Regions from separate parts of the Rhizobium sp. BK377 genome, predicted to be linked through region 1. Evidence: predicted binding sites of a transcription regulator. Region 1 holds the regulator's gene; each other region holds the start of a gene.
What was found. Region 1 encodes PhoB, which activates phosphate uptake and scavenging genes when phosphate is short. Its sites were predicted from a motif close to TGTCATNNANCTGTCAT; they were not measured.

Region 1 (7,336 bases):
AAGACGCTCAACTCCGAGAGCATGACGAGCCGCGTCATCATGACGGCGGTCGTCCTGCTTATCTCCGTTGCGGGCGCCTTCTACGCGCTTCGCTCGGTTGCCCCGCGTTTCCGCGCCCGTAACCGCGTCGAGCGGGTCATGCTCTGGGCGCTTCTCGTCGCCTCCTCCATCGCCATTCTGACGACGATCGGCATCGTGCTTTCCATGCTGACGGAAGCGGCTCGCTTCTTTTCGGTCGTCCCCTTCACCGACTTCTTCTTCGGCACCGTCTGGGATCCGCGCTTTGCCGGCGCCGGCAATTCGTCCTTCGGCCAGTTCGGCCTCATCCCGCTGCTGCTCGGCACGCTCTATATCGGCCTGGTCGCCATGCTGGTCGCCGTGCCGGTCGGCCTCTTTGCCGCTATCTACATGGCGGAGTACGCTTCCTCCAAGGTGCGCTCGGTTGCCAAGCCGCTTCTCGAAGTGCTCGCCGGCATTCCGACGATTGTCTACGGCTTCTTCGCCCTCGTCACAGTCGGTCCGTTCCTGCGCGATTTCTCGGCGCAGATCAGCGGTCTTCTGACCGGCAGCTATACGAACTTCATCCAGGCGCAGAGCGTCATCACGGCCGGTATCGTCATGGGCATCATGCTGATCCCTTACGTCTCCTCGCTTTCGGATGACATTATCACCGCCGTGCCGCGCGCGCTTCGCGATGGCTCCCTCGGCCTTGGCGCCACCCGTTCCGAGACCATCAAGAAGGTCGTCCTGCCGGCAGCACTTCCCGGCATCGTCGGCGCCTTGCTGATGACGGCTTCCCGCGCCATCGGCGAAACCATGATCGTGGTTCTGGCGGCCGGTGTCGCCGCCCGCATCCAGATCAATCCCTTCGAGCCGATGACGACCGTGACCGTCAAGATCGTCAACCAGCTGACCGGCGACCTCGAGTTCACCTCGCCGCAGACGCTGGTTGCCTTCGCGCTCGGCATCACGCTGTTCTTCATCACGCTTTGCCTCAATATCTACGCGCTCTACATCGTGCGCAAATACCGGGAGCAGTACGAATGACGAATATTGTTTCCCCCGTAGCCGGCGTCGCCGTTTCCAAGGCGCCTGCGCGCCGCGACATCGGCATCAAGCGCCGCTATGCCGCCGAGCGCCGCTTCCAGGCCTATGGTATCGCCGCTATCGCATTCGGCCTGATCTTTCTGTTCATCCTGCTGTGGACGGTGATCGGCAAAGGCTACACCGCGTTCCAGCAGACCGCGATCACGCTGCCGATCGAGTTTTCCGAAAAGACAATCGATCCCGACAACAAGCGTGCGACCGATCCTTCGGTTCTGGTCGCCGCCAACTATCCGGTTCTGTTGCGTGACGCGATCGTCAAGCAGCTCGGCGTCAACCCTTCGAGCCGTCCGGATGTGCGTGACGCGTCCGCGATGATTTCGAAGAGTGCGCCGATCCAGCTGCGCGACATGGTCGTGGCCGACCCCTCCATCATCGGCAAGACGGTCGATGTTACGGTACTTGCCGATGCCAATGTCGACAGCGCCAACAAAGGCCAGATCGATCTCTCGGTCGATGAGAAGAACCGCAAGGTCAATGACAAGCAGGTTACCTGGATGAACGAGCTGAAGGCGAGCGGCGCTCTTCACAAGCAGTTCAACACCGGCCTCTTCGTCAACGGCAATTCCAGCCGTCCGGAAGCTGCAGGCCTCGGCGTCGCCCTCATCGGCTCGCTCTATCTGATGCTGATCGTTCTCGTCCTTTCGTTGCCGATCGGCGTTGCCGCCTCGATCTACCTCGAGGAATTCGCGCCGAAGAACAAGTTGACGGACCTGATCGAGGTCAACATCAACAATCTCGCCGCCGTCCCGTCGATCGTCTACGGTCTGCTCGGCCTGTCGGTCTTCATCAACTTCGCCGGCCTGCCGCGTTCGGCATCGCTGGTCGGCGGCCTGGTGCTGACCCTGATGACGCTGCCGACGATCATCATCGCCACCCGCGCTGCTCTGCGCGCCGTGCCGCCGTCGATCCGCTCGGCAGCGCTGGGCCTCGGCGCTTCGAAGATGCAGATGGTGTTCCACCATGTGCTGCCGCTCGCCATGCCCGGCATCCTGACCGGCACGATCATCGGCCTTGCCCACGCACTCGGCGAAACCGCGCCGCTGCTCCTGATCGGCATGGTCGCCTTCGTCGCCCAGGCGCCGACCACGCCGCTCGATCCTTCCACCGCACTTCCGGTTCAGGTCTACATGTGGGCCAATGAAGCCGAGCGCGCGTTCGTGGAGAGAACCTCGGGTGCCATTATCGTCCTGCTCCTGTTCCTCATCGTCATGAATATCGGAGCCATCCTCTTGCGTCGTCGCTTTGAGCGCCGCTGGTAAACGGAGTAAAGATCATGAACATGTTGACGGAAGCAGCAGTTGAGAAGGCGCTGGACCAGAAAATGAGCAACGTCCCGTATAAGATGATCGGTCAGGATGTCTCCGTTTATTACGGTGACAAGCGCGCGCTTTTCGATGTCAATCTGAACATCCGGGAAAACACCGTGACTGCCTTGATCGGCCCGTCCGGCTGCGGCAAGTCCACCTTCCTGCGGTCGCTGAACCGTATGAACGACACGATCGACGGCTGCCGCGTCACCGGCAAGATCTCGCTCGACGGTGAGGACATCTACGATCCTGACATCGACGTCGTCGAGCTCCGCGCCCGTGTCGGCATGGTGTTCCAGAAGCCGAACCCGTTCCCGAAGTCGATCTATGAAAACGTCTCCTACGGCCCGCGCATCCATGGCCTGGCCAAGTCGAAGGCCGACCTCGACCAAATCGTCGAGTCGAGCCTGCAGCGCGCCGGCCTCTGGAATGAGGTCAAGGATCGCGTGCACGAATCCGGCACCGGCCTTTCCGGCGGTCAGCAGCAGCGTCTGTGCATCGCACGCGCCGTTGCCGTCAGCCCCGAAGTCATCCTGATGGACGAGCCCTGCTCGGCACTCGACCCTATCGCGACCGCCAAGGTCGAAGAGCTGATCCACGAGCTGCGTGAAAACTACACCATCGTCATCGTGACGCATTCCATGCAACAGGCCGCACGCGTGTCGCAGCGCACGGCCATGTTCCACCTCGGCAACCTGGTCGAGGAAAACGATACCGACAAGATGTTCACCAATCCGGACGATTCGCGCACCCAGGACTATATCATGGGCCGGTTCGGCTGATTTTGGCGGTGTGAAGCCTTTCCGATTTTCGAGGACAAAGCCCCATGGCATCGACACATATTTTTTCCGCCTATGACGACGATCTGAAGTTCCTGTCCCGGCGCATCTCCGAGATGGGTGGTCTTGCCGAACAGATGGTCGGCGAGGCCGTCCGCGCGCTGGTCAACGGTGACACCGCGCTCGCTCAAAAGGTCATTTCCGACGATGTGATCCTCGATCACACCGAGCGCGAGATCAACGACAAGGCGATCGTGACGATCGCCCGCCGTCAGCCGATGGCCTCCGACCTTCGCGAGATCATGGGCTCGATCCGCATCGCCGCCGACCTCGAGCGCGTCGGCGATCTCGGCAAGAACACGGCAAAGCGCGTCATCGCGGTCCAGAGCACCGGCGTTCCGCGCAAGCTCGCCCGCGGTCTCGAGCATCTGTCCGAACTGGCGCTGGTCCAGCTCAAGGAAGTGCTCGACGTCTATACGACGCGCTCCGCTGACAAGGCCAAGTCCATCCGCGAGCGCGACGACGAGATCGACGCCATGTACACCTCGCTGTTCCGCGAACTCCTGACCTACATGATGGAAGATCCGCGCAACATCACGAGCTGCACGCACCTTCTCTTCTGCGCCAAGAACATCGAACGTATCGGCGACCATGCGACCAACATCGCCGAGACGATCTATTACATGGCGACCGGCGCCCAGCCGGAGGGCGAGCGTCCGAAGGACGACAGCTCCAACACCGTTGGTGCGGTGACGGAGTAATCCTGAACTGCCGATGCTTGCGCGCCCCGCGCTGGGGCGCGCGAGGGTCGCAGCCCATTCCGAGTTCCTGCATGATCCCTTGCTTAAATCACCCCCGGTTTAAGGATCGTGCATTAGGAGACTGACACGCATGATCCCAAGAGTTGCAGTTGTTGAAGATGAGGAGGCGCTAAGCGTGCTTCTCCGCTACAACCTCGAAGCCGAAGGTTTCGAGGTGGACACGATCCTCCGTGGCGACGAGGCCGAAATCCGGCTTCAGGAACGCACGCCGGACCTGCTCATCCTGGATTGGATGCTGCCGGGCGTTTCCGGTATCGAGCTTTGCCGCCGGCTGCGCATGCGGCCGGAAACCGAGCGTCTGCCGATCATCATGCTGACGGCGCGCGGTGAAGAGAGCGAGCGTGTTCGCGGTCTTTCGACCGGCGCGGACGATTATGTCGTCAAGCCCTTCTCCACGCCGGAACTCGTTGCCCGCGTCAGAGCGATGCTGCGCCGCGCCCGCCCGGAAGTTCTCTCCACGGTTCTGAAGTGTGGCGATATCGAGCTCGACCGCGAAACGCATCGCGTTCATCGCAAGAGCCGCGAAGTCCGCCTCGGCCCGACCGAGTTCCGCCTGCTGGAATTCCTGATGTCGTCGCCGGGCAGGGTCTTTTCCCGCTCGCAGCTGCTCGACGGCGTCTGGGGCCACGATATCTACGTGGACGAACGCACCGTCGACGTCCATGTCGGTCGCCTGCGCAAGGCGCTGAACTTCTCCAACATGCAGGATGTCATCCGCACCGTCCGCGGCGCGGGATATTCCATGGAAGCTTAATCCGAGTGATCGGAGGTCCAGACGGGTCGCTCGCTTGCCGGGCGGCCCGTTTGCTTATCTGGTGCCTACTCAAGATACGGCGATGAGTAGGCTCGCCCTGTCCGTCGAACTTGAAGTGACCTGTCTCGACGAAGCCCAGCTTCTCATGAAGAGCCGACACCAGTCGCCGGAAAAGCGAACTTCGAGAGGATCTGCCTTCTACAGACGGATGCGTGCAAGAATCCGATCAAGAGCCTTCTGCAGAGCCGCCGTGCCGCCGAACTCGCGAAAGTCTTCGAGCACCTGTTCATTCAATCCGCCCTTGGTCGAATGCTCGCCGATGAGTTCATCGAAACTCGCGACAGGTTTTAAGCGGGCAGCATGGGCGAGGCCGGAAAACAATTGACGGAGGTAGGCGTCGCCAGCTGGTCTCGAGAGCCCCTGGCTCTGCAGCCAGCTCGACGTCGCGTCCAGAATGCCGAAATAGGTGGCCATCAGGCAGCTGGCCACCGCGAGAAGTTCGAACTCCTGCTTGTCTTCAACCTGGATCGCCGTTCCGAGCGCCGAAAAGAGGGTGTGGGAAACCTCGTCGGGCGGGTAGATCGCGGTCGCCCCTTGGAGATCTGCGACGAACGGAAGTGGAATTGCCAGGCTTAGGTGGTGAACGGGCTGATCGATCCACGCCAGCAGTTGATCGATTGGCGTGGCCGCGACAAAGCTGATGACATGGTGGTCCGGCCGAAATCGGAGCGAGCGGATGACCTCCTCGGCAATTTGCGGCCTCACGGCCATGAATACGAGATCGGATCGGTCGAGAACATCCTGGTTGCCCAAAGCGATCGACACATTCCGGTTTGCCGCCGCGAGGCGGCCTGCGACGCTTGCGCCACGCGGGGACAGCACGATCGGCGTGTCGCAAAAAGCTGTCTTGCCCAGTCCGGTGACGACGGCCTCGGTAATCGTGCCCGTCCCGACGAACCCGATTGTCATCCGCTTTGGATCGATCTCCATTGGCACCCCTGACCGACTGTTGCGCCGTGCTGCTCGACGAGAATACTGCATCTGTATCAGAAAATCGCGTTACAGTGCCATCACCACCATTCCATGCCTGTTGAGGGCTGAAACGCATTGGCGGCGTTGGCCGCATAACTTTCGCATCTTCCGGCATGGTGTACGGCCGGCAAGGATCAGCCTCCGGCAGACAGTCGTGGCCACGAGCCGTTTCCAGCCCTATGCCGGCAAAAAATCACCCCTCCGCGCATCGGCGAGGAGGGGCAATGATACGTTGCAACTGTTGGAAAATCGCGGGTCAGCCGACCCGGACAGCCTTGCGGCGCTCGCTCACCGGCTGGTAGGCGAGGCGCTGATGGTAGCTGCAGTAGGGCGACGAGTCCGTAGAGTCGCAACCGCAAAAATAGAAGTCATCCTTCATCGGATCGCCGACCGGCCACTTGCAGGTGCGCTCCGTCAGTTCCGTCAGGCCGAGGCGGCGCGAAATCGGCACGACCACATTTTTGGCCGGCACATATTCCATTTCCTCGGCGGTTTCGATCTCGATCTCTTCCTTCAGCATCGTCGCGCCCTGCTGGCGCGTTACGGTGCGGGTAGCGATGCGAGATGCATAGTTCGGGGCGCGGGGCGCCGAGGTCGTGCGCTTCGGTGCGCGCGCCGCGGTTGCCGTGCCGCCGGCCTTGGCGCGGCCGGGAAGACTGAGCCGGTGAACCTTGCCGATAACGGCGTTTCTACTCACACCGCCAAGCTGCGCTGCGATCTGGCTGGCGCTCAGCCCCTCCGACCAAAGCTTCTTGAGCTTCTCGACACGCTCGTCTGTCCAGTTCATTGCCCTGTCTCCACCTTTCGCGTTGGTGATGGCAGAATCCCTCACCGTTGCCTCGAAAGTTTCCGAAGCAAGAAACGCCTGATCAATTTTGGTGACTAGTTCCGCCGCATGCAGTCTAGTAATTGAACTTTAACCTAGTGTGAGCCTGACTCTGTGACAAGAGTCGCACGAATCCGATGAATCCGAATTCGGGGTTTTCCCCAACTTGCTTCCCGAGAGAGTCATTTCTGCAACATTAGCTGTTGATAGACCTGAAAGTCCGATTTGAGGCTTGACGCATGCGCTAAATCCTCAGTTTTGTTGACATTGCAGTGCGAAAAGTAAATAGTGCTCCCTGCCGCCGAAAGGCGGCATTTTTGATTTTTCGGGCCTGGTTTTCTTAGCCGGAGTCCGGTGCCCCATAACCTGTTGCAGGAGTTCGCGCCATGGCTGAAGCCTCGCCGCTTTATGATACCTATTCTCGTGCCCCGTTGCGGTTCGAGCGAGGTGAAGGCGTCTGGCTGATCACCGAAACCGGCGAGCGATATCTGGATTTCGGCGCAGGCGTTGCCGTCACCTCCGTGGGGCATGGCAATCCGCATGTCGTGGCCGCCCTCAAGGATCAGGCCGACAAGGTCTGGCATCTCTCCAATATCTATGAAGTGCCTGGCCAGGAGAAGCTTGCCAAGCGCCTGACGGATGCTACTTTCGCCGACAAGGTGTTTTTCACCAATTCCGGCGCCGAGGCTCTCGAATGCGCCATCAAGACT
Region 2 (7,336 bases), on a different contig from region 1:
GCGGAGTCTTGCCGCCAGAGCGGCCGATAATGAAATGTACACGCGCCACGCCGCCTTCCGGGAAGGCGGGGTAATAGGCGGAGACGCGGCCGTCATAGACGGTCTTCAAATAAGTACCGATGCGTTCGCGCACGATCGAATCATATTCTTCGCGCGGTACGAAGACGATGACGGAAACGAAGCGGTCGAAATGGTCGATACGCGGTAGGGCTCGGACGCGCGGACGGTCGACGAGATCGTTGATCTGCTCGGCGAAGGACGCAAGAAGCTGGGTATCGATCTGGAAAAGATCGTCGCGCGGGTAGGATTCAAGCGTGTTGTCGAGCATTCGACCCGAATGGCTCATCGGGTCGAAGCCGAAATGCTCCTTCACCTTTTCGATCTTGGAGCGCAACAGCGGGATTTCGGCAGCGGACGAGGTATAGGCAGTCGAGGTGAAGAGGCCGACGATACGCAGCTCCCCTGTCACGTTGCCCTGTACGTCAAAACGTTTGACGCCGACATAGTCCATGTAAGCGCGGCGATGGACTACGGACTTCACATTGGCTTTGGTGACGATCAGGAAATCCGGGCCATCGAGGAAGGCGAGGATCTCCGGCGTCGTCGTCACCGCGTCCTTGCCGGTGCGCAGGACCAGAACCTCGGGATTGGAGAGAATGCCAAGGCCGGTTCCCTTGTCGCGTTCAACCTTCGCATTCGCCCCTTTGCCGGAATAGACATAATCGCGCATGCCGAGGAAGGTGAAGTTCTCGTCGCGCAGCCAGGTCAGGAAGGCGATCGCCTCGTCACGGTCGGCCTTCTTGCGGCTGGCGTTGTAGTTCGAAAGCTCTGCAATCACCTCGTCGACGCGCGAGAGCATCGCCTTCCAATCGGAAACGGCAAGCTCCACCTGCTGGAGCACCGCGTTGATACGCTTGATGAGATCGTCTGCCTGCGAGGCGGCGAGCGGCGAGATATGAAGCTGGATGTGGCTGACCCGCTTTGCCGGATCGCTCGGCACATCGGCGGAGTAAAGTTCCGGAACCTTGTCGTCCTCCATGATTAGGATCGGGTGAACGGCCATGGAGATGTCGCGGTGGGTGCTGGTCACCTCGCCCATCACGGATTCGTAGAGGAAAGGTTTGTTGTGATCAGTCACCGAGAGAACGGAGACGGCGACGCCACCGGGGGTGACATCGGCGATCGTGCCGATGTTGACACGCGGCGACTTGCCGTTCCAGGCGGAGAGTTCGGCTGCCGAATGCACGGCGGAAAGCGCCAGCATTTCCGGTGTATAGAGTTCGAGGTCGTCGCCGCTGGCCCGGCCGAAGAGGATCTCGGGGTCGAGATAGGGTTCGCCGGTGGCAGCCGCAATCTTGCGCGCGCTTTCGATCTGCTTTTCCCGTTTCGGATTGTTTCTGACGGCCATGGATCATCCCCCCGATTGTTTTGATGTGGGCAAGTTAGCAGAAGGTTCTTCGAAAAAATCCTTAAAAGAGGGCTTCGAAACGTAGTTTTCGTGCTTTTTTGGCTGTGCTGGCGAGAGATTTTGAAGTTTTTTGGTCGATTTATGCCGGTGGATGGCAAAATGCCTTGTCCGGATTCCCGACGGCTCACATTTCCACGCTCGCGTGAAGAATGGTTGACAGCGCCTCGTCAAAAATATCATCAACGACGGTCGAAATTCGGGACCGGATGCCATGTCGGAAAACACAGCAGGCGCAGTCATCGTCATTTCCAGCCACGTGGTGCGCGGGTCGGTCGGAAACCGGGCTGCGGTCTTTGCGCTGGAAACGCTTGGCCATCAGGTCTGGGCGCTGCCGACGATCGTGCTGCCCTGGCATCCCGGTCACAGCCGTTCGACACGGCTTGCCTTCGCCGAGGCCGATTTCGAAGCGGCGATCGACGATCTCATCCGCGCACCGTGGATCGGCGAGGTCAAAGCCGTCTTGTCGGGCTATTTCGGCAACGCAGCCCAGGCCCGCTCCGTCGCGAAACTCGTGTCGTCGCTGCGCGAAAAGAACCCGGAACTGCTCTATGTCTGCGATCCGGTCATGGGCGATCTCGGCGGCCTTTACGTGCCGGAAGCGACAGCCGAGGCGATCCGTGACCATCTGATACCGCTCGCTTCGCTCGCAACACCGAACCGATACGAACTTGCGTGGCTGTCGGGTGCGGCACTCGATGACAATAACGCGGTCATGGAGGCCGCACTTTCGCTCGGCCCCTCGCGCATGCTGGTCACATCGGCGGTGCCGATGATGGCAGGCGGCACCGGCAATCTCTATCTTTCCGGAAGGCATGCTCTGCTTGCCGAACACCGTGTCGTCGAAAACCCACCAAATGGGCTTGGAGACCTGCTTGCAGCGCTCTTCCTGTCCCGCCTGCTCTCAGGTGTGGAGGATGAAAAGGCGCTGCAGTTGGCGACTGCAAGTGTGTTTGAAGTGCTGGCGCGTGCCGTCAAGCGCGGCAGCAACGAGCTGATGCTGGCAAGCGATGCCTCCAGCCTTTCGACGCCCATGGCAATGGTGCAGATGCGTCACCTCGTCCATCCTGCCCAGCGGCGGAAAAAATAGGCTTCATACTTTTGCAGCGCAGCAGTTGATCTCGGCGCGCGCGCGCGCTAATCCAAAAGTCATGATGAGTTTTCCCAAATCCCTGGTGGACGGTTATCGCAACTTCATGAACGGGCGATATGCCGATGCCCGCGACCGGTATCGGCAGCTTGCGGAAAACGGGCAAAGCCCGACGACGCTCGTCATTGCCTGTTGCGACTCACGCGCGGCTCCCGAGCTGATTTTCGACGCAGGGCCGGGCGAACTCTTTGTCATCCGCAACGTCGCCAACATGGTGCCGCCTTATGAACCGGATGGCCATTTCCATTCCACGTCGGCGGCGCTCGAATTCGCCGTGCAGGCGCTGAAGGTCAAGAATATCGTCGTCATGGGTCATGGCCGCTGCGGTGGAATCCGCGCAGCCCTCGATCCCGATGCCGAACCTTTGTCATCCGGCGATTTCATTGGTCGCTGGATGTCGCTCGTTCGTCCTGCCGCCGAACAGATCGGCAGCAACGACGTCATGACGCCTGCCGAACGGCAGACCGCGCTGGAGCGGGTCTCCATCCGCAATTCGATCAACAATCTCAGATCCTTCCCTGATATCAGGGCGCTCGAGGAAGAGGGCAAGCTGGAGCTTCACGGCGCCTGGTTCGATATTTCGACCGGTGAGCTCTGGGTGATGGATTCTGAGACACTCGATTTTATTCGTCCCGAAATCTAGGGATAGACCGCTTTATCGGTTTTTTAAGATATTTCACTAGGCTCACTTGCGGGCAGTCTATGCGCGTGGATCGGTCATGAATTTCGAAGTGGTGAAATTCAAGAATATCAGAAGGGTAGTTCTCGCCGCCGTTCTGCTGCCCTTCGTCTTCATGATTGCCGAAGGGGTAGTGTTGATCCGCTTCTCGCTCATGCAATACCGCGCGCTCGAAAACGATCATCTCTTTGCCGACGTCCTTGCCCGCGGAGGATCGATTGCTGCCAATGAAATTCTGGCGGAACTCGTCGCGGCGCGAACTTACATTAATAATCCCAACGAGATGACCAAGGCTGCCATGATGGAAAGGCGCAGCGCACTCGACAGCGAACGCGCGCGTTTCAACGCCAGCCTCCCGCCCGTTGAAACGCTCGATCTTGGTCTACAGTCACAACTTGCCAATCTCCGCCTCGCTTACAGCCGTATCGTTGCGACACGTTCGGCGGTCGATCGAGGTTATTACGGCAAAGGCGGCAACCCCGTTCATATCTATGGACAGGCCGGATTGAAGCAGCTCGGACTTGTCGAGTCGCTTTCGTCGAGGATCCATGATCCTGTGTTGTTACGCAAATCCAGCGAGCTGATGAGTATCCTGCTGACCTATTACGGCGAGCGGCTGATCGGCAATCTTGGCCAGCGCTATTTCGATCGAGCCGACTTTTCCGCCATGTCGCATGAACAGCTCGTTCAAGGCGAAACAATGCTCGGCAACGGCATGGATCGCTTGCGTTTTCATTCTTCCTCGCCTGTCGTACGGGAAATCCTTGCTTATAGGTCTCAGCCCGACGAGGTCTGGGCCGATACCTTCACAAATGCCATGGTTTCCGGTGCGTTGCGGCCGGACAAGGCGATCCGAGACAAATGGATCGGTATCCAGAATAAGCGGCTGGATTTCCTGCAGCAAAAAATTGCCTCCGTCACCGATGATATTCATGTGACCGGACAGAAGCTGTCGATGCGCTCGCATATTCACATGACGGTCGTACTTGCGCTGTCATCCGGACTGGTGCTGCTCGTTGCCCTTATTGTGGCGCTTGCTGTTCGGGGTATCCGTCTCGTTGCCCGCGTCACCGAAGAGCGTGAACTGCTCATCAACGAGCTGCGCAATGCTGCCCAGACCGATCTTCTGACGGGCCTTTATAATCGCCGTGGCTTCGAGGCTGCTGCTTTAGCGCTTCTGATGCAGGCCGAGTATGGATCACGCTGGATTTCGGTCGTTTTGTTTGATCTCGATCACTTCAAGAAAATCAATGACATATATGGCCATGATGCTGGCGATATCGTCCTGAAGCACGTAGCCGGCGTCGCGCGGGAAAGTTTCCGCTCCTTCGATCTGCTGGTTCGCCACGGCGGCGAGGAGTTCATGGCGCTGCTGCCGGATTCGACACCAGAGGATGCGGCGGTCGTTGCCGAACGTGTCCGGTTGGCCATCGAGGCTGCTGAGATCGCGCTTCCGAGTGGCGAGCGTCTGCGAATGACGGCAAGCTTCGGCTGTGCGGGGCGCGCAAATGCCGTCAGCAATCGCAATTTCGACGATCTGGTGAAGCGTGCTGACCTAGCGCTCTATGCGGCGAAGGCTTCGGGACGCAATTGCGTCGTTGCCGGGCCGATTGTTCCTTCCGCGGCATCGCAGGAAGAGCGCCGCAAGAGTGCCGGCGGAACCCACGACTTCCGCAAATGAAAAACGCCGCATTCGCATGCGGCGCTCGTGTTCATTTTCCTACCGATGTTTCTTCAGTTGCCGTCGATCTGCTGACCGATATAGGCGATTGCCTGCTGATAGACGGCTGCGGCATTCCAGCCTTGGATGGCGACGAAGTTCGGCTCACCCGGCTGGTAACCGGCGCCAGCACGCCAGCCGTGGCCCTTGAGGAAATTGGCAGTCGAGGCCAGCGCATCGGCGCGGGATCCGACCATATCGATGCGGCCGTCGCCGTCGCCGTCAGCGCCGTAGCGCACCACATTGCGCGGCAGGAACTGCGTCTGGCCGATTTCACCATGGGCAGCGCCTCGGGCTTGCGGGCTGAGATAGCCTTCCGAAACGAGCTGCAAGGCTGCATAAAGCTGGTCGGTGAAATATTCCGAACGGCGGCAGTCATAGGCAAGGGTAGAGACAGCGGACATCGTATGTTGGCTGCCCATATAGCTGCCGAAGCCGGTCTCCATGCCCCAGATGGCGATCAGCGGACCGGCCGGCACGCCGAAGCGTCGCTCGATCGAGGCGAAGAGAGCCTGATTGGCGGCTTTCATCGAACGGCCGCGGGAAATGACGGCGGCACCGCCGCGCTTCTTCATGAAAGCGTCGAAAGACAACTTGAAGCTCTTTTGGCCGCGGTCGGCTGAAATAGTCGGCCGGTTATAGCTGACATTGGCGAAGGCGCGGTTGAGAACCGACTGGCTTACACCATTGGCTGCTGCCGTCTGCTTGAAATCGGCCACCCAGTCCTCGAAGCCGGCACTGGTATTGCCGCATTGTGCCCCTTGCGCGAACGCCGGTGCTGCATGGAGGACGCCCATTGTCGCGGCGGCCGCCAGAATCAATTTTATCATGCGCATTGAGAAACCCCGCTCTCGATCTGCATAGCTTTTAGCCGGGCAGGAGAATGCCAGCCACCGGCGATTTTGTCACGATCACCTTTTAGCGAGCGCTTATACGACGGTGTCTGCCCGAAAAAGCCCCGCTCGTCGAGCAGGGCTTTAGCATATTATGGTTTATAAATGGTATCAGGCTGCCTGCTTGCGCGGCTTGACGAGGCCGCGATTAACGAGCAATTCGGCGATCTGGATGGCATTAAGAGCCGCACCCTTGCGCAAATTATCGGAGACGACCCAAATGTTAAGGCCGTTTTCGACGGTCGCATCTTCGCGGATACGAGAGATATAGGTCGCGTCTTCGCCCGCGGATTCGTAAGGCGTGATGTAGCCGCCATCCTCGCGCTTGTCGATGACGAGGCAGCCCGGTGCGTCGCGCAGGATATCGCGGGCCTGGTCGGCAGTGATCTCGTTTTCGAATTCGATGTTGACCGATTCCGAATGACCGATGAAGACGGGAACGCGGACCGCGGTGCAGGTCACCTTGATCTTCGGATCCAGCATCTTTTTCGTTTCAGCCAAAACCTTCCACTCTTCCTTCGTGTAGCCGTCCTCCATGAAGGTGTCGATGTGCGGAATGACGTTGAAAGCGATGCGCTTGGTGAACTTCTTGTTCTCGATCGGGTCGGCAACGAAGACGGCGCGTGTCTGGTTGAAGAGTTCGTCCATGCCATCCTTGCCGGCGCCGGAAACCGACTGGTAAGTCGAGACGACGACGCGCTTGATCTTGGCGAAGTCATGCAGCGGCTTCAGCGCGACGACGAGCTGGGCGGTCGAGCAGTTCGGATTGGCAATGATGTTACGCTTGGCGAAGAGCGAAATCGCGTCCGGGTTCACTTCCGGAACGATCAGCGGCACGTCGGCGTCGTAGCGCCAGGCCGAGGAATTATCGATGACGACGCAGCCCTGCTGGCCGATCTTCGGGGAGACGCGCTTGGAAACCTCGCCGCCGGCCGACATCAGGCAGATATCGGTGTCGGAGAAATCGTAGTTCTCCAGGTTCGAGACCTTCAGCGTCCGGTCGCCGTAGGAAACCTCGGTGCCCTGGGAGCGGGCGGAGGCGAGTGCGACGACTTCATCGGCCGGGAAACCACGCTCGGAGAGAATGTTGAGCATTTCGCGCCCGACATTTCCGGTCGCACCCGCGACTGCAACTTTGAAACCCATTTCTCAAGCTCTCTTTCTCTTCTCTCCTCTTGTCCGGTGAGGGGGGAAGCGCGACATCATCGCGACCTCCTGTCCCCGGCCGGGCCGGGGAGAGAGCGGCAGGCCAGAGACGTCAGACGGTTTTCGTCGTCGTTTTGGCCTTGGTTTTGGAAGAAACCGGAACGGCAAAATCCAGCCCGGCATTCTCTGCCAGGTTATTGCGCTCAGCGATGGCGTGCTCGTGGCGAACCATGGATATTCCTTTTCCGTCGTTGCTCATAAAAGGTTTTCCACAGGAGTCAAG
Region 3 (7,336 bases), on a different contig from region 1:
CCGTAGAAAGCGTCGTCGCCGAGCGGCCCGACATCGTGCTTGTTGAATTCTACGCTAATGATGCGGCGTTGAACCGCTGGATGAGCGTCAGCCGCAGCCGCCAGAATTTTTCCACCATTGTTGACAGGCTCAAGGCGGGGCTTCCCCGGGCTCGGATCTACATGATGGTGATGAATCCGATGTCTGGCCTGCGGGGGGCGATTAGACCCTTTCTAGGCAGTTATATTTCGGCCCATCGCAGCGTTGCGGCGGAAAGAGACGTTGCAGTCATCGACCACACCAACGGCTGGTCGATGTTGTCTGCGGAGAACCTGTCGAAGGCTATCCCGGATGGTGCTCACCCTGTCGCTTCGATAGCAGCCAAGGTTATGGTGCCGACGATCGTCGAGGCGTTAGCCGGAGCGTGTGCGGACTGACTCAAGTTTCGAATTCGCTCCGCCGGGAGGAGGGGACGCAGTTGCAAATCCGTGTCGGGTTCGCTCGTGGAGGAAGGACTGCAGCCTATCAGTCCTGATGTTCGATTTCTGTCGGGATCTGGGCCGTTTCTGTGGTCTTGCGGTACTTGATTGCCGCCGGTACGCCGACTGCAATCGCTCCGGCCGGAACGTCTCTGACCACCACCGCATTCGCGCCGATGACGGCGCCCTCGCCAATGACCACGGGTCCGAGGATTTTGGCGCCGGCGCCTACGTCCACGCCATTGCCCAATATCGGCACTTCGTTTGGTTTTTCAGCCGATTTGTTGCCGATTGTCACGCCTTGCCGAAGACGAACGTCGTCACCGATCCGCACTTCTGAATGGATGATAATCGATCCGAAATGCTCGATGACGCATCGAGAACCAATCTTTGCATTCGCTCCTATGTAGATTCCGAAGAAGACCTCGGAAAATTTTATAAGGAAGAAATGTACGATCTTCAGCGGTATGCGTATCGGCGCAAATTTGATCGCGCGGACAGCGGTTCCATACCTGTGGAAAGCGAGCGCCCAGAAACCCTGCGCGATCAAGGCCCTTTTATGACTTCGAAAATCTTGAGCAATCTCTCTAAACACGACGCGCTCTCCTCGGAAATTACGCCTGTTTCCAGGCTCTGATCTTTCTTGCTCTGTTCAGCCAACTACGCAGCGCGTCTCGATCGAGCATCCCAATGCCTGCGACATAGACAATCACAAAAAGGGGCGCCAGGATTACGGCCCGCAGCAGGGCGGGCGAAGCGGGCATCGCATAGGCTCTTGCTAAATAAACCGCGGCTAGGCCGGCGAACGATGCCAGGAAAAACGCGCCGCACTTGGCGAACATCGTCTTCAATGAAACGTGCGTTTTTCGCGATCCGTAAAGGATACCTACTGATATGACGAAGATGTGGCAGCAGACGTAGACTGCGACAAGCGTGAACACGGTGCTATGTTGAAGCACTGTCAGTATAATCGCGATGAGCACTGCTGCGCAGATCTGCATGCGCAAGACGATGCGCGGCAGGCCGCAGGCGTTCAGCATGACCTCATTGCTATAGCCGATCGACTGGGCGGCGCCCAAAATGGCGGCGGGGAACATGATAAGCTCTGAATCGAACCCGTTACTTCCAAAACAAAGTCGAGCAATTTCGGGAGAAAGCGCTGCGATGGAAATAAAAGCGGGAGCGGAAATCATCGAAAGCGAGCGCAAGCTAGAATAGAACGCCTGCTTCATCTGGGGAGGGTTGTTCACCAGACGTGATAGATGCGGAAGGTTGACGTCCACCATCACAGCCGTCAGCATCTGCGCTACCACGGCCGGGACACGTGAGCCCATGATGTAGAGGGCAAGCGCTGCCGGCCCGAAGAAAATCGGGATAACGATCTCGATCATCCGCAGGGAAGCATAATTCAGGACGCGCGACCCGAAGACGCCGAAGGCAAAATGCAGAATGTGGCCGATTCCGGCGAATTGGGGAGATGCCGGCCGCAAGACCACAGGATACCACAAGAAGACGACGTTGATTACTGTCGTCGCCAGCAGCTGGCCAACCATGCTGTAGACGCCAAACCCCAGGAACGCCATCGCCAGGCCCGTCAGCGCACCGATGACCGTCGAGGCGAGAGAGCGGAAGGCCAGTCGCTTGAACTGAAACTCCTTGCGCAGCAAAGCCTGCGGAACATAGCCGAAGCTGTTCAGGACCAGCGAGAGCCCGACGAGCTGCAACACCGGTTCAATTCCGGTAACACCAAGAAGACTGCCGATTTCCGTCGAGAAGATCGTCAGCAGCGCATATATGATGACGGCCAGAGCGAAGTTCAGGATCAGAATGCTTGTCGCAATTCCGCGTGTGACGTCCTGGGTGCGAACAACGGCGTCACCGAAACCGTTATCGGCAAATAGCTCGGTCAACGACACAAGCGCATAGGCTGCCGCAAACATGCCGATCTCGGTCTTGTCGAGAATGCGTGCCAGCACGAAAAATGTGATGATCGTGCCGAAGCGTGGCCCCCAGTTGCGGACGGCCGACCAGATTACCGAGCTGCGATTCATCGGCGCCTCATTTTGCCATTGAACGGAGGCAAACGCCTTCCCCTGCGACTATGCATTCCGCACCGCAGCGATATAGCTTGACAGAGTCAGCTTGCCACCTGCGACCAGGGATGCTCCAACAAGGAGTTTGCGTACAAACGCGATGATGCCGGGGAGGCTTCGGGTCTTGTGGGCGGCAATGGCGTAGAGCGTGCCGGGGAAATATTTAGGCTTGAGGCTTGAATCGTGATCACGATGGCCGACGAGCGGGGCGTCGGTGAAAAGAGTACCACGGGCAAGGTAGAAAGCGCGAATTGCATAATCGGTGTCCTCGCCGCCGTTCAGACGCGCGCCTACCCCCAGTGTCTCGTCGAACGTCTGCAACTCTGGCAGCAGTCTTCCGCGGAAGAAGAACGTGTTCGATGACGCTCGCGATATCACTTTCTGCAAAGCAGGTTTTTCCGTTGGCAATGCGTTCTTTATCTCCGGAGTGGAGCTATAGCGGCAGAACCAGAAATCAATCTCGGGTTTATCGCGAAAGAGGCCGGCGACCAGCGTTAAGAATTTTTCCGGGTACCAGCAATCGTCGTCGGGGAAGGCGTATATGCTGTCTGCGGTGACGACGCCGGCCTTCACGACCTCACGCATAAGTAGATTACGGGCTGCCGAAAGCGAAATCTGATGATTGATTCGCCGCGTGCTTATCCAGTCCGGAAAGTCAGGATCGGCGGCATCGTCGGGGACATTCTGCAGAAGGAGATACAGATGGACGTCGATAGATGGATCTTCGACCTTGGCACGCGCAATCGAGTCAACCATCCTCTGGAGGTGCTCGGAGCGGCCTTGCCTGAGATTGCTCGTCGAAAAGAGGGTAATTTTCGGCATGACTACTCTATTGTTCGGGAACTTGTCAGTGGAGCTGCGAACCATCAGCACGAGCGGCGCGGCTGGCGACCCTATCTTGCGGTGCAACATAAACATTGAGGTCTGCGTTGAAAAGTAGAAAATAGCCCATACAGATTACTTTGCTGGAAACACTCGTTTCTCGATATTGCCACAACCGGCAGTCACGATCACCGCTCTTGGGGAGTTTTATGTTGATGGCTTCACGGAAAGCTGGAATTTTCGGTTGGACGGGTTCCTGGCTCTTTTCCAGCTTTCTCTTTTTCGCAGCGCCCGCGACTGCCGAGCAGCCTCTCCGATACATGTTCGAGAGAGCGCCCGCCGAAACGCAGGAGGCGGGTTCTGCCAAGGGAGCGCGGCCTTTCGTCTGCTCAGTTCCAATTGCTCCGCTGGTCGATATGAGCGAGCTATTTGGTTTTTATAAACCGAGTCACACCCAGTCGGAGGTCGATCCTGCGGCTATGAAGGCCTACGTGAAGCGTTTATGGCCGACAGGTGCTGTCAGCAAGAAGATGCTGGAAATGATGGAGACGGCGCTTGATGTGCCGGGGCAAGGTAAGAATGCCGCCAATTGCATCATCCGGCAGATGCGCGTCTGGGCTAATGCAGATGCTTTGCTTGGCAATGTCGAGGACAACGACCCGCTCGGGCATCGTCAGGCGGTCCTTGTCGGGGGCTGGACCAGCATTTCCTTTTCGAACGCTTATGCCGTGGCTGAAGGCGTCGCATCGCCGGCGAGTGCCGCCGACGTTCCGATCAAAGCCTGGTTCGCCAAGCTTTCGGATATGATCGTAGCGGAATTCACGCCCGCCCCGCGTGAGCACAAATATGAGTGGCTCGACGGCAACAGCAATCATCGATATTGGGGCGCAGCTGCCGTCGGTCTGATGGCCGTACATTTGCAGGATCGCAAGCGGTTCAGCTGGTCAATGGACATCTTGAAATCGGCGCTGGATGAAGTCCCGGAGGACGGCGGTTTGCCGCGTGAGCTTGCTCGCGGCGGACGTGCGCTTAAATATCAGAATTTTGCCATGGACGCGATCGCGATCCTCGTGCGGCTTGCTGATACGAACGATGTTGCGCTCGATGCCGATCAGGAGAAGAAGCTGCAGTCGGCCGCCGGGTTCGCCGCCACCATGTATCTTCATCCCGACGAATTGGAAGCGCGAACGGGATATCGCCAGGAAGTCGAGCCGGGGATGATTGCGTGGATCGACGTCCTGCTGCCGCATTTCAAGCATACCGATCCGCAACTCGCTGAAAAGCTCGACGCTATCGCGCGGCCCTTGCGGCCGATGACCAATACGTTCATCGCTTTGCCTTCAACGCGCCTGATCGGTCAGGCAGACGCGAAGTAAAGACTGGCACTATGCCTTTCGCACGGCCGTGCCGCTCTTTTTCTGATCTGCCGCTCTTTCGGCTTCAGGGATGTCGGCAAACAGGAAACGGCCATAGGGGCCGACTTCGATATTCTCGCGAATGACGGTCGCCGGATTGCCGGCTGCGATGCAGCGCGACGGAATGTTCTTGGTTACGACGCTGCCGGAGCCGATGACGCATTCGTCGCCAATCTCGACGCCGGGCAAAATGATGCTTCTGGCCCCGATAAAGCAGTGCTTGCCGATTTTGGTGTTACGGTAGACGCCGCGCGTTCTGTCATGCGTGAGTATGGCTACGTCGAATGCGACGTACGACTTTTCGCCCACATGGATGCCTTTGGGATAGGTCTTGTCCAGGCGAACGCTCAACGAGAACGTCGCTGTCGGGTGAATGTTCATCCCCCAGACCTTCGTGTAGTAATGGTACTTAGCTTTTACCAGAAGCGATCTCAGCCAGAGAAATTTGTTCAAGCTGCGTGCCATTAAACACCCTCTCCTTGTTGCGCGAACATTTCAGTTTCATCGGTCCTGAACGCGGGGCCTATAAAGCATGGACGACAGGTCAGTGGAAGCCGCTTTGTGTGCGGTGCAAGAAAAACCATTGGATTTTTGCCGCCATTTCGCATGATGCTAACCGCGGTTTCTGCAGGCGCCTTACGGCCGACAGACCCGGCCGTCCTTTTCGCTCGGCCTGACTTCCTTTTATTTGAAGCATTTTCCGCATCGCAGGATCAATGAATGAAACACATCGTCTTTTGCGTCGCCTGCACCGTGGTTTCAATCGTGCTGTTGGCCGTTTGTCTGCGGTATTTCGCCGATGCGTGGCCTCTGACAATTATCGGTGCGATGCAGATGCAGATCGGCGCGCTATGCCTGGCGATAGTTCTTCTCTCCAGCCTCCTGGTCCGACATTGGTATGGTTTGTTGCTCGGCGTGGCTTCCGTCTTGTTAGCCGCTCACCCCATGCTCATGCTCGGAGCTTTTGCTCGCCCGCCAGCGCCGGACGCGGTGCCTGCACTCCGTCTGCTGTCGATCAACATTGTCGACAGCGCGGTGGGGGACGCCGCGCTCGATCAAATGATCGAAGAGGCGAATGCCGATATCCTCGTTATGACCAGCACCGGCTCTCTTGCCGGCCGAATGAATCTTGCGGGCCAATCCTATCCATTTCGCGCCGGTTGCGACGATCCGGTGAATTCACGCTGTTCCGTCATGCTGTGGTCGCGTCGACCGCTTTCCGATATCCGCGTCCAGCAGCTGAGTCCGGTCGGAAGCGAATTGATCGCCGCTACTCTTTCGGTTGACGGCCAGCGCATGCGGGTTTTTGCGACTCGACTTTCGAAGACATGGTTCGACACATTTCACAGCTTCGAACTTTTCAATATTACGCGTGTCCTGAGGCAGACGACGGAACCCGTGTTGCTTGCCGGAGATTTCAGCGCGCCTGTCATTGTCGCGGACATGCGCTGGTTCCTTGGAAACAACAGGCTGAGCAGCGTCTACCCTGAGCCGGCGACGTGGCCGGCCTGGCTTGGACCTCTCGGCGTGAGCAACGATCATATCTTTTTCAAGGCGCCGCTATCTGTTCTCTCCGTCAACCGTATCGATGCAAATGGTCGATCGGGGTATGTTTCACTTCTTTCTAATGTAGCGATTAAATAGCCTCGTTACACGCTGAGAGCGTATAACTCTCGGTTTGGGTGTGTTTTGTGAATATAACTCAGAAAAATCTCGATTGGTTAGACTTTTAACGAACATGGAATGCTAATCTTAACCCTGCTCCTACAGGCTGTCCCTGCAGTTCAGTTGATGCAGGAGTTTCCGAATGCCCACGACAATCTATCTCGATGCCACAGCCGGCGAGACCGAACTTCGTAAGGCGCTGACAACTGTCGCAAACGGCGGGGGCACAGTTGTCCTTGCGAAGGATGCCGACATTACCGTCAGCAAAACGATTTACATGTCGGTCGGAGCAGACGACGTTACGATCGATCTCAACGGCGGCACACTGCACCAAGCTACAGGCTCCGAAAGGGTTCTGGGTGTGTTCGGTGCTGAGGCACCGCTGCAGACTGTCACGCTCGGATCTGACTCGATGAACAATGCAACGGTTACCTACGCGTCCCTGCCGCAGAACCTTGCGGTCGGCAGTTGGGTAAAGGTGACCGCGGACGACAACCTGCCAGGAGACCATATCGACCCGGGCGATGCAGGCCAGACCACCAAGCTCGGCCAGGCCGCCAAGGTGATTGCCATTGATGGCAACACCGTCACTCTGGAGGGTCCGCTGGTCGAGCAGAACCTCTACGCGACGAATGTCCGCGCCACGGTCTATGCCGAGGGCCAGTTCACGATCAAGAACGGCACGATCGATGGCGCAGCCGGCGAATACAGCGCTGCGACTGCTGATCTTCTTCATCTACGCAATCTTGTTGATGCCGTCGTGGAAAATGTGACTGTGAAAGACGGCGGCTTTGGCGTCAACGTCGTCAACAACGTCAATGCTACGTTGACTGACATCACGGCCACCAATCTCTACTGCGGCATTCATACAGGTTCATCGCTT
Region 4 (7,336 bases), on a different contig from region 1:
CGCTATTGACGATATCGAGGTTTATTATTCCGTTCGACGCCACGATGGCAGCGGCACCCGTTCCGCCCTCGATCGTGCCGGAATTGACGATCTGTCCCGCATTTCCTCCTTGCGCGAGAATGCCGGAACCCCCGCCTGCAGTCCCGTTGGTCGGCCCGTTTCCTCCGCGGATCGTCCCCATATTGAGGATGGTATTGGGACCGCCCACTGCATTGCCGTAGGCGACGCCCGCTCCACCGCCAGCCGACGTACTGTCGCCGCCCACGATGGTGCCGTTATTGGTGAGAGACGAGCCCGTCTGCACACGCACGCCACTGCCGCCTGAAGCTGCGGCACCGCCGCCGCCACCGCCATTTCCGCCCCGGATCGATCCATCATTGGTGAATTTGGTGGCAGTAGCGGCGACGCCGATTTGTCCTGCCGTCGTGGCCGCTGCACCGGCGTTTGCTCCCACCAAGGTGCCCGAGAACGTGACGGGGACATTCGCGCCGGCCAATTGTTGGATGGTGAGCGTGCCTCTGCTGGTGCCGGCTGTCGGATCGTAGGTGTTCGTCAGGACAAAACCGTTGGTATCGATCGTGATCGGCTTCGTCGGGTTCGGCAGTGCCGTCGTAGAAATGGAGAAATTGCCCGTCATGACGATCGTCGCATTGGCGTCGCCATCGGCATTGGCCGTCTGGATGGCGGCACGCAGGGCGGCGTCGCTGTTTACGGGATAGCTGCCGGCCCATGCCGGGGAAGAGATGCAATAGCACAGCATCAGCGCCGTGAGGCTAACGCCCGTGAAAAGTCTTGCCTTGTCAAAAGTCCCGACAACGCTCATGTGGCCTCTCATGAAGTTGTTGCTAATATAAATACGATTAAAGGATGTGCTTTTGTGCGCGGGTTCGGCCTGTCCCGCAAGATGAGCTTATCACAAAAGCGACCCCGATTGTGTCCAAGACGACGGGTTGTTGCCGGACGGCAACAAGAACTTCAAATGTAACAGCTTTACAAATCAACACGTTAGGATTTTGGTAACTTCTCGGTCCGTCACCGCTGCGTGACTGGCAATGCCTGGCTCTGCTCACTCTTTGGCATTGGCCGATTCCTGCTAAAAGCTGCGATGGCGGAAGAGACGCCGCAGACCTGCAAAAGCGCCCCGATTGCTTCTGCCGGATGTGGAAGCCGGCCCTCGAACACGAAGCCATAGGCAAGGCCGAAAACAGTTTCTGCAACGATGAGCTGGGCCGAGAGCGCCAACGGCAGGCGACGGGAAGCGACGACCCAGCACCAGGTCGCAAACCACGAACCGGCAAGCCCCATGACCAATGCCCATGCAACGAAACGATAAGTGGATGCGGCATCGGCCGGCTCGAAAGAAGCCAACGGCAGCAGCAGCAGGCTGCCGATCGCCGCGCCAATGCCCTGGATGCCTGTCCATTGCAGGCCATCGGGCGGATCTGCCGATCGCATGACTGCGGCATTTGCAAGCCCGTAGGCAATCCAGATCAACAGTGCGGCCAGGCTGGCGACAATGCCGAGCAGAACTGACGTCATATCTGCGAGGTCGGCCGCGCCTATCGCGGCGACGTTCACGATCGCCACGCCGGAGGCAATCAGACACAGGGGCACGGTCAGAGAAGGCCACGGCGCTGAATGATCCCGAAAATTGGCGATGATCGCCAGAAAATCGGCATTGTGCCTGCGATAACAGGCGGCACCGCTGCACCTGAGAGCTTAACCGCGAAGGCGGCGCTGACGAAATAGCCGACATATCCCGCTCCGCCGAGCAGCAGCCCGGTCAGGAGCCGCGAGGGGGCAATGCCCGCGGGCCGGAATCGTCGGTCGGCCATGAGCAACAGGCAGGCCGAACCGAAGATGCAATAGCGAGCGATGGTCAAATCCCACGGCGTAAAAGGCGCAACGGCACGCGGAGCGACGAAGGTGAGCCCCCAGAGAGCGCACGTGGTCAGGCCGGCGATGATCCCAAGCAGCATGATTGTCTCCTGTTGAAACCATCATGCATTCGACCGGGGCGATTTCTATGGAAATGCTGGGACAATGTAGTTAGATTGCCTGCCATGGTGAAGGCAAAAGCACCTCATAACCTTCAAATCGGAAAGTCGACGCTCGATGCGACGGACGCGCGCATCCTTTCCGCGCTCGATTCCGATTCCCGCTTGTCAATGAGCGAGCTCGCTCGGCTCGTGGGCATGTCCGCGCCGAGCGTATCCGAGCGCGTTCGGCAACTGGAAGCTGCCGGCGTCATAAAGGGCTTCACCATCGATGTGGATACGCGTCCGATCGGTTATCAAATAAGGGCGATGGTCAGGATCAGACCGCTCCCCGGCAAGCTGCACCTGGTCGAGCGGCTCATTCAGGAGCGGCCGGAATTTATCGAATGCGACAAGATCACAGGCGATGACCCGTTTCTTGCCCGCCTGGTGGTCCATACGATCGAACAGATGGACGACGTTCTGGAAGCGCTTTCCGAGCACGCCGTCACGAGCACGGCGGTCATCAAGGGAACCTCGGTCAAGCGGCGCTTGCCGCCTTTGTAAGAAGGGGCAACGAGGCTGGGCCTATGCCGATTTCTCATCCGGCAACTAAATGGCCAGGAACGAATGAAAGCCGACCGCCCACTCGCAGCCATTCGTCACGGCGTTGGTCAGCAGCAATACCTGGATCTGTGCCTCGGTAAAGCTGCCGCCGTGGAGGGCTATCTCCCCGTTGATCCGCCGAAGCTGCTCAGACTGCGCGAACCTCGGCAAGCCGTCTGACCGCGTACTCGTCCTGCCAGCAGATGGCGGCTTCCCATGCGGCTGATGCTTGTGCGGCGATGTCATGCGCGCCGTCGTCGAGACCGGCAGCGTTGCCGGGCAGCACCAGGTCGAGGTCGGGCACGTCGACGTGCGACTCGTCCCAGTCGATCAGCGCGACCCGATCTGCGGTTATGCGGACGTTGCCAGGACTGTTTGGATTGCCGTGGACGACGCAGGTCCGACGCCCTGCCAGCCGCGCCCAGGCTGCCCGGCACCGGACAACGCCCTCGGGCGGCATTGCGGCAAGGTTGATCCTCGTGCCGGTTTCGGCATGCAGGAGGTCGGTCGACGATCTCCAGCCTGGGCGCTGCGGCCAGCCCTGCGTCAACCGGTGCAGTTCGCGCAGTGTATCGGCGACGCGACGCCAGTCGGACTGTGTCTCGGGCGGTCCGCCCTCCATGTATTTCATCACCACCAGACCGTCCACGAACAGCCGGCCGTCAGTCGTCGGGATCGGCACTGGAACGGTCATGCCTTCCCGGTCGAGATGCTGGAGCAGAGCGGCTTCCCATGCGAGATCGGCGTCGGTCCTGGAGCCGAGACGGCCGACCGCGATCTGCCCGCGGATGCGGACACTCCACACGTCGTTGGCAACTCCACCCCTAAGCGGTTCGATGCGAACCGCGTCTTCACCCCATTGCCGGAGTGCTTCCCATCCCATTGGCGATATCCCTGACGGTAACGACTGAATGACGTAAGACATCGCGAAAGTTTACGACATCACGATGTTCCCGCGAGCGGCCTTCAATCAAGGCTCTTGAGCGGTACCAGTGACAGCATTGCGAGAGCCGAGATCACGGCACCGGCGATCGCAAGCGGCCAGAGACCGACGGAGATGTATGGGGCGACGGCGGTCGTTCCCAGTGCCGCTATGCCGAGGATCGCGGCGATAACGATCGCGGCTGCGCGCGAATGATCGCCGCGGGCAGCCGATATGGCCCGATGGAAGCCGATCGGCCCGCGGATGCCGAAGCCGAGGTTCAAGACCGCCCAGAGCGGCACGAGGACGTAAAGGCTGCCTGAGCCCGTGAGCGCGTAGGCGAAGATCGCCAGAAAGGCGCAGGGCATGATCGCCGTGCCGGTGCGGATTATCTTGAGCGTGCCGAATTTAGCGGCCAGCCGTGCGGAGGAATTCGCGGCCAGGATGAACATAGAGATGCCGCAGACCTGCAGGATGACGAAGTCCTCGATCCCCCTGTCGAGCGGGCCGGTGAGCACGGCCGGCAGGCCGAAGACGAAGACGAGCAGCGCGCCCAGCGACAGGGCCTGGCTCAGCGCGTAGAAGAGAAATTCGAGATTCTTCAGAATGAAGAGATAGCTGTGGTGATCTTCCATCTGGCGCGGCCGCGGGAAATGGGCGCGCTGCCGGAAAACGGCCGCTGCTATCAGCGCCGAAAGCGCCGCCAGCAGCACGAAGGAAATCTCCCAGCCTCCAAATTCCAAGAGCCAGGCTCCGGCAATCGGGGCCAGCGCCGGCGCCAGGGACTCAACGGAACCGAGCCGTCCCATGGCGGCCGCCGCCTTGTCGTGCGGATAGAGGCCCTGGATGAAGCCGGGCGCGAAGACGGCAGGGCCGGAGCCGAAGGCGCCCTGGGCAAAACGCAGGGCAATCAGCCATTCGATCGAAGGAGATTCCGCTGCTGCAAGCGAGGCAAGCCCGAACAAAACAAGCGACCAGATCAGCAGCTTGCGCGGATCGAACCGCGCGCCCAGTTCGCCGAAGGCAAGCAGCCCGACCAGCGTGCCGAACGCGTAAGCCGCAAGCACGAGCTGTGCAATCTCGATGCTTCCGCCAAGCTGCCCCGGCAGGCTTGGGACGGCCGGAAGCACCAGGTCGGTCCCGGCAATGCCGAGAACGGTTCCGCTGGCGATCAGGACGAACAGGAGTGGGGTTTTCGAGCGTGTGGTCATCGGCTCTCTGGTAGCAGAGCAAGAGGTCGCGACCAATTGCGTCCCGTCGATGTCTGTCATTCAAATATTTGATCGGAGGTGTTCCGCGACGGTCGCAAATCTGTCATGTCGGCTGGTTAGAAGCGGCTGATGGCGCGCAGCCGGTGACTCGGCTGCCGCGCCTCTTCTTTTTCCTGGGATGAGAACCATGCAGAACAATCCGGCCGTGATCATCGAGGGCGCAACCGTTGTATTCGGCGACCGTCTGGAGACCGCTTCCGTGCGGATCGAAGACGGCCGGATCACCAATATAGACGGCGCGCGCGACGGGGCCGAAAGCATCGACGGACGCGGCCATCTGCTTGGGCCCGCTTTCGTGGACATTCATGGCGATGCCTTCGAGCGGCAGGTCATGCCGCGGCCGGGCACCATGCTGCCGGTTCCTGCCGCGCTGCTCGAAACCGACCGGCAGCTTGCCGCCAACGGCATTGCGACGGCCTATCATGCGCTGACGCTGAGCTGGGAGCCCGGGCTTCGCTCGGTCGAAACCGGTTATGCCATCGTGCGCGCTCTCGATGCGCTGACCCCGCGGCTGACGGTGGACAATCGCGTGCAGCTGCGCTGGGAAACCTTCTGCTTCGAGGCGGTCGAGCTCATCCGCGAGGCGCTTGCCGGCCCGCGCCTGCCGTCGATTGCCTTCAATGATCACACGTCGATGGTGATGCTGCATCCGTCGATCCCGTTGCAGGAGCGGCCGTTCGACCTCGATCCGGCCTTCCCGACAGTCGATCCCGAAACGCCTGCCTTCGCCGAGAAGATGGCGGAACGCGCCAAGCGGGCGAAAATCCCGGTGCCGGACATGGTGGCGCTGGTGCGCAACATGTGGGAGCGCCGGCCGCAGGTGCCTGAAGCAATTGAGGACGTGGCAGCACTTGGAAAGGCCGCGGGCGCGCCGATGCTGTCGCATGACGACAGCCAGATCGAAACGCGCGATTTCTTCCGCCAACGCGGCGCGCGGATCTGCGAATTCCCGATGAACCGGCGGGTGGCGCGGGCTGCGCGCGATGCCGGCGACTTCATCGTCTTCGGCGCACCGAACGCGACGCGCGGCGGCAGCCATCTCGCCTCGATCGGCGCGGCCGACATGATCCGCGAAGGGCTCTGCGACATTCTCGCCTCGGACTATTACTATCCGGCGATGCTGCTCGGGCTTGCAAGGCTGAAGGCCGATGGCGTGGCGCCGCTCCATGCGCTCTGGCCACTCGTCTCTGATAATCCGGCGCGCGCCTCGGGACTCACCGATCGCGGCGTCATCGAAGCCGGCAAGCGGGCGGATCTCGTGCTGGTCGACTGGCCTGAAGGTGCAGCCCCCGCCGTTCGCCGCACCTGGGTCGCAGGCCGGGAAGCCTATCGCGCGGCACCCGCCGGGGAACTGGCGATCGCCTGATCCTATTCAGATCTGCTATGCGCGCTACATCCAAGATATGGAAGCGCTCTATGTCCTGCTCATCTTCGCCGTGGCCATAACGATCATCTATCTGGCCGGCAAATGGAACACGTCCGACGCCGACCACTATATGGGCTTCGATAACCTGCGCTCGTCCCGCAAGCCGAAAGCGGCTGACGACGAGGATGCGAAAGAGACATGAAGGCCGCTGACGGCGCTGCGGCAGTTGCGCCGTTTCAGCCGAAGCCTCGCGCCTTCACGCCCGCGATCACCTCGTCCGAGACCTGCCGCAATTCCTGCCGCGAGGCGCCGTCGCGTGCCTGGATGGACAGTCCCTGCAGGACGGCGACGAGATAGCGGGCGAGAGAGATGGCGCGGTCCGGATCGAGCCAGCGCCCGAGCGTTTCCGCGATCATGTCACGCATCTCGTTTCGGCGCTCCGCCAGTTCGCGGGCCAGTTCCGCATGATCCGGCCCGCACTGGATCATGCCGCTCGAGATCATGCAGCCGCGCTCCGCCGCGGGGTCGGTAACGGCATCGATTGCCTTGTGGAGCATGGCTTCGACCGTCTCCTGAAGGGTTGTGGTGGATTTGATGTTCTGTAACGCCCGGGGCAGGCCGAGATAGCGATCGAGCGTCTCGCGGTAGAGCCCCGCCTTGCTGCCGAAAGCCGAATAGAGACTTGGGGGCGCGACACCGATTGCGGCCGTCAGGTCGTTCAGCGAAACACCTTCATATCCGTGCCTCCAGAAGAGGCGCATGGCGATGTCGATCGCCTCGTCCCGGTCGAAGGTTCGCGGACCGCCGCGCCGTGTTTTCACAACCTTATCCATAGTGATCACTAAAGACGTCTTGACAGCAAAAAGCAAGCCGTTAGTTTGTAGTGATCGCTAAACATAAGGATTTTGGCATGATAAGAGCAATGCATGCAATTTGGGTTTTCGTCCTGCTGCTGGGCCTGTCTTCCATGGCGATGGCGGCGGAGAGGGACTACACGGTGAAGGCGCCTGACGGCGTCGAGATCGCCGTGCAGGAGTCGGGCGATCCCGCCGGGCCGGCGATCGTTTTCATCCATGGCCTGCTCGGCAGCCATCTCAACTGGGACATGCAGGTCGCCAGCCCCGAACTGCAGCACTACCGGCTGATCAGCTACGACATGCGCGGCCATGGCCTGTCAGGCAAGCCCGACGATGCC

Region 2: the regulator PhoB is predicted to act here: its motif matches at 1,611-1,627, upstream of FHT92_RS21430 (NAD-glutamate dehydrogenase).
Region 3: the regulator PhoB is predicted to act here: its motif matches at 5,314-5,330, upstream of FHT92_RS26865 (DapH/DapD/GlmU-related protein).
Region 4: the regulator PhoB is predicted to act here: its motif matches at 4,806-4,822, upstream of FHT92_RS09260 (alpha-D-ribose 1-methylphosphonate 5-triphosphate diphosphatase).

What each region holds. Positions count from the first base shown of each region.
Region 1 is NZ_JACIAC010000001.1:1,255,543-1,262,878, reverse strand. It holds gene pstC (phosphate ABC transporter permease subunit PstC) at 1-1,047, shown strand, start outside; gene pstA (phosphate ABC transporter permease PstA) at 1,044-2,366, shown strand; gene pstB (phosphate ABC transporter ATP-binding protein PstB) at 2,381-3,196, shown strand; gene phoU (phosphate signaling complex protein PhoU) at 3,241-3,954, shown strand; gene phoB (phosphate regulon transcriptional regulator PhoB) at 4,085-4,768, shown strand; gene FHT92_RS06240 (pyrroline-5-carboxylate reductase) at 4,967-5,758, opposite strand; gene FHT92_RS06235 (GcrA family cell cycle regulator) at 6,057-6,587, opposite strand; gene FHT92_RS06230 (aspartate aminotransferase family protein) at 7,013-7,336, shown strand, end outside.
Region 2 is NZ_JACIAC010000005.1:374,389-381,724, reverse strand. It holds gene FHT92_RS21430 (NAD-glutamate dehydrogenase) at 1-1,408, opposite strand, end outside; gene pdxY (pyridoxal kinase PdxY) at 1,680-2,555, shown strand; gene FHT92_RS21420 (carbonic anhydrase) at 2,617-3,258, shown strand; gene FHT92_RS21415 (GGDEF domain-containing protein) at 3,350-4,975, shown strand; gene FHT92_RS21410 (lytic transglycosylase domain-containing protein) at 5,029-5,850, opposite strand; gene FHT92_RS21405 (aspartate-semialdehyde dehydrogenase) at 6,019-7,053, opposite strand; gene FHT92_RS21400 (hypothetical protein) at 7,166-7,336, opposite strand, start outside.
Region 3 is NZ_JACIAC010000009.1:11,171-18,506, forward strand. It holds gene FHT92_RS26840 (SGNH/GDSL hydrolase family protein) at 1-416, shown strand, start outside; gene FHT92_RS26845 (serine O-acetyltransferase) at 505-1,053, opposite strand; gene FHT92_RS26850 (oligosaccharide flippase family protein) at 1,073-2,509, opposite strand; gene FHT92_RS26855 (hypothetical protein) at 2,558-3,469, opposite strand; gene FHT92_RS26860 (alginate lyase family protein) at 3,865-4,749, shown strand; gene FHT92_RS26865 (DapH/DapD/GlmU-related protein) at 4,759-5,253, opposite strand; gene FHT92_RS26870 (endonuclease/exonuclease/phosphatase family protein) at 5,509-6,432, shown strand; gene FHT92_RS26875 (calcium-binding protein) at 6,596-7,336, shown strand, end outside.
Region 4 is NZ_JACIAC010000002.1:136,125-143,460, reverse strand. It holds gene FHT92_RS09285 (autotransporter outer membrane beta-barrel domain-containing protein) at 1-823, opposite strand, end outside; gene FHT92_RS29225 (DMT family transporter) at 1,033-1,578, opposite strand; gene FHT92_RS29220 (EamA family transporter) at 1,617-1,979, opposite strand; gene FHT92_RS09275 (Lrp/AsnC family transcriptional regulator) at 2,064-2,543, shown strand; gene FHT92_RS09270 (phosphotransferase enzyme family protein) at 2,731-3,465, opposite strand; gene FHT92_RS09265 (MFS transporter) at 3,549-4,715, opposite strand; gene FHT92_RS09260 (alpha-D-ribose 1-methylphosphonate 5-triphosphate diphosphatase) at 4,903-6,141, shown strand; gene FHT92_RS09255 (hypothetical protein) at 6,179-6,343, shown strand; gene FHT92_RS09250 (TetR/AcrR family transcriptional regulator) at 6,378-6,974, opposite strand; gene FHT92_RS09245 (alpha/beta fold hydrolase) at 7,052-7,336, shown strand, end outside.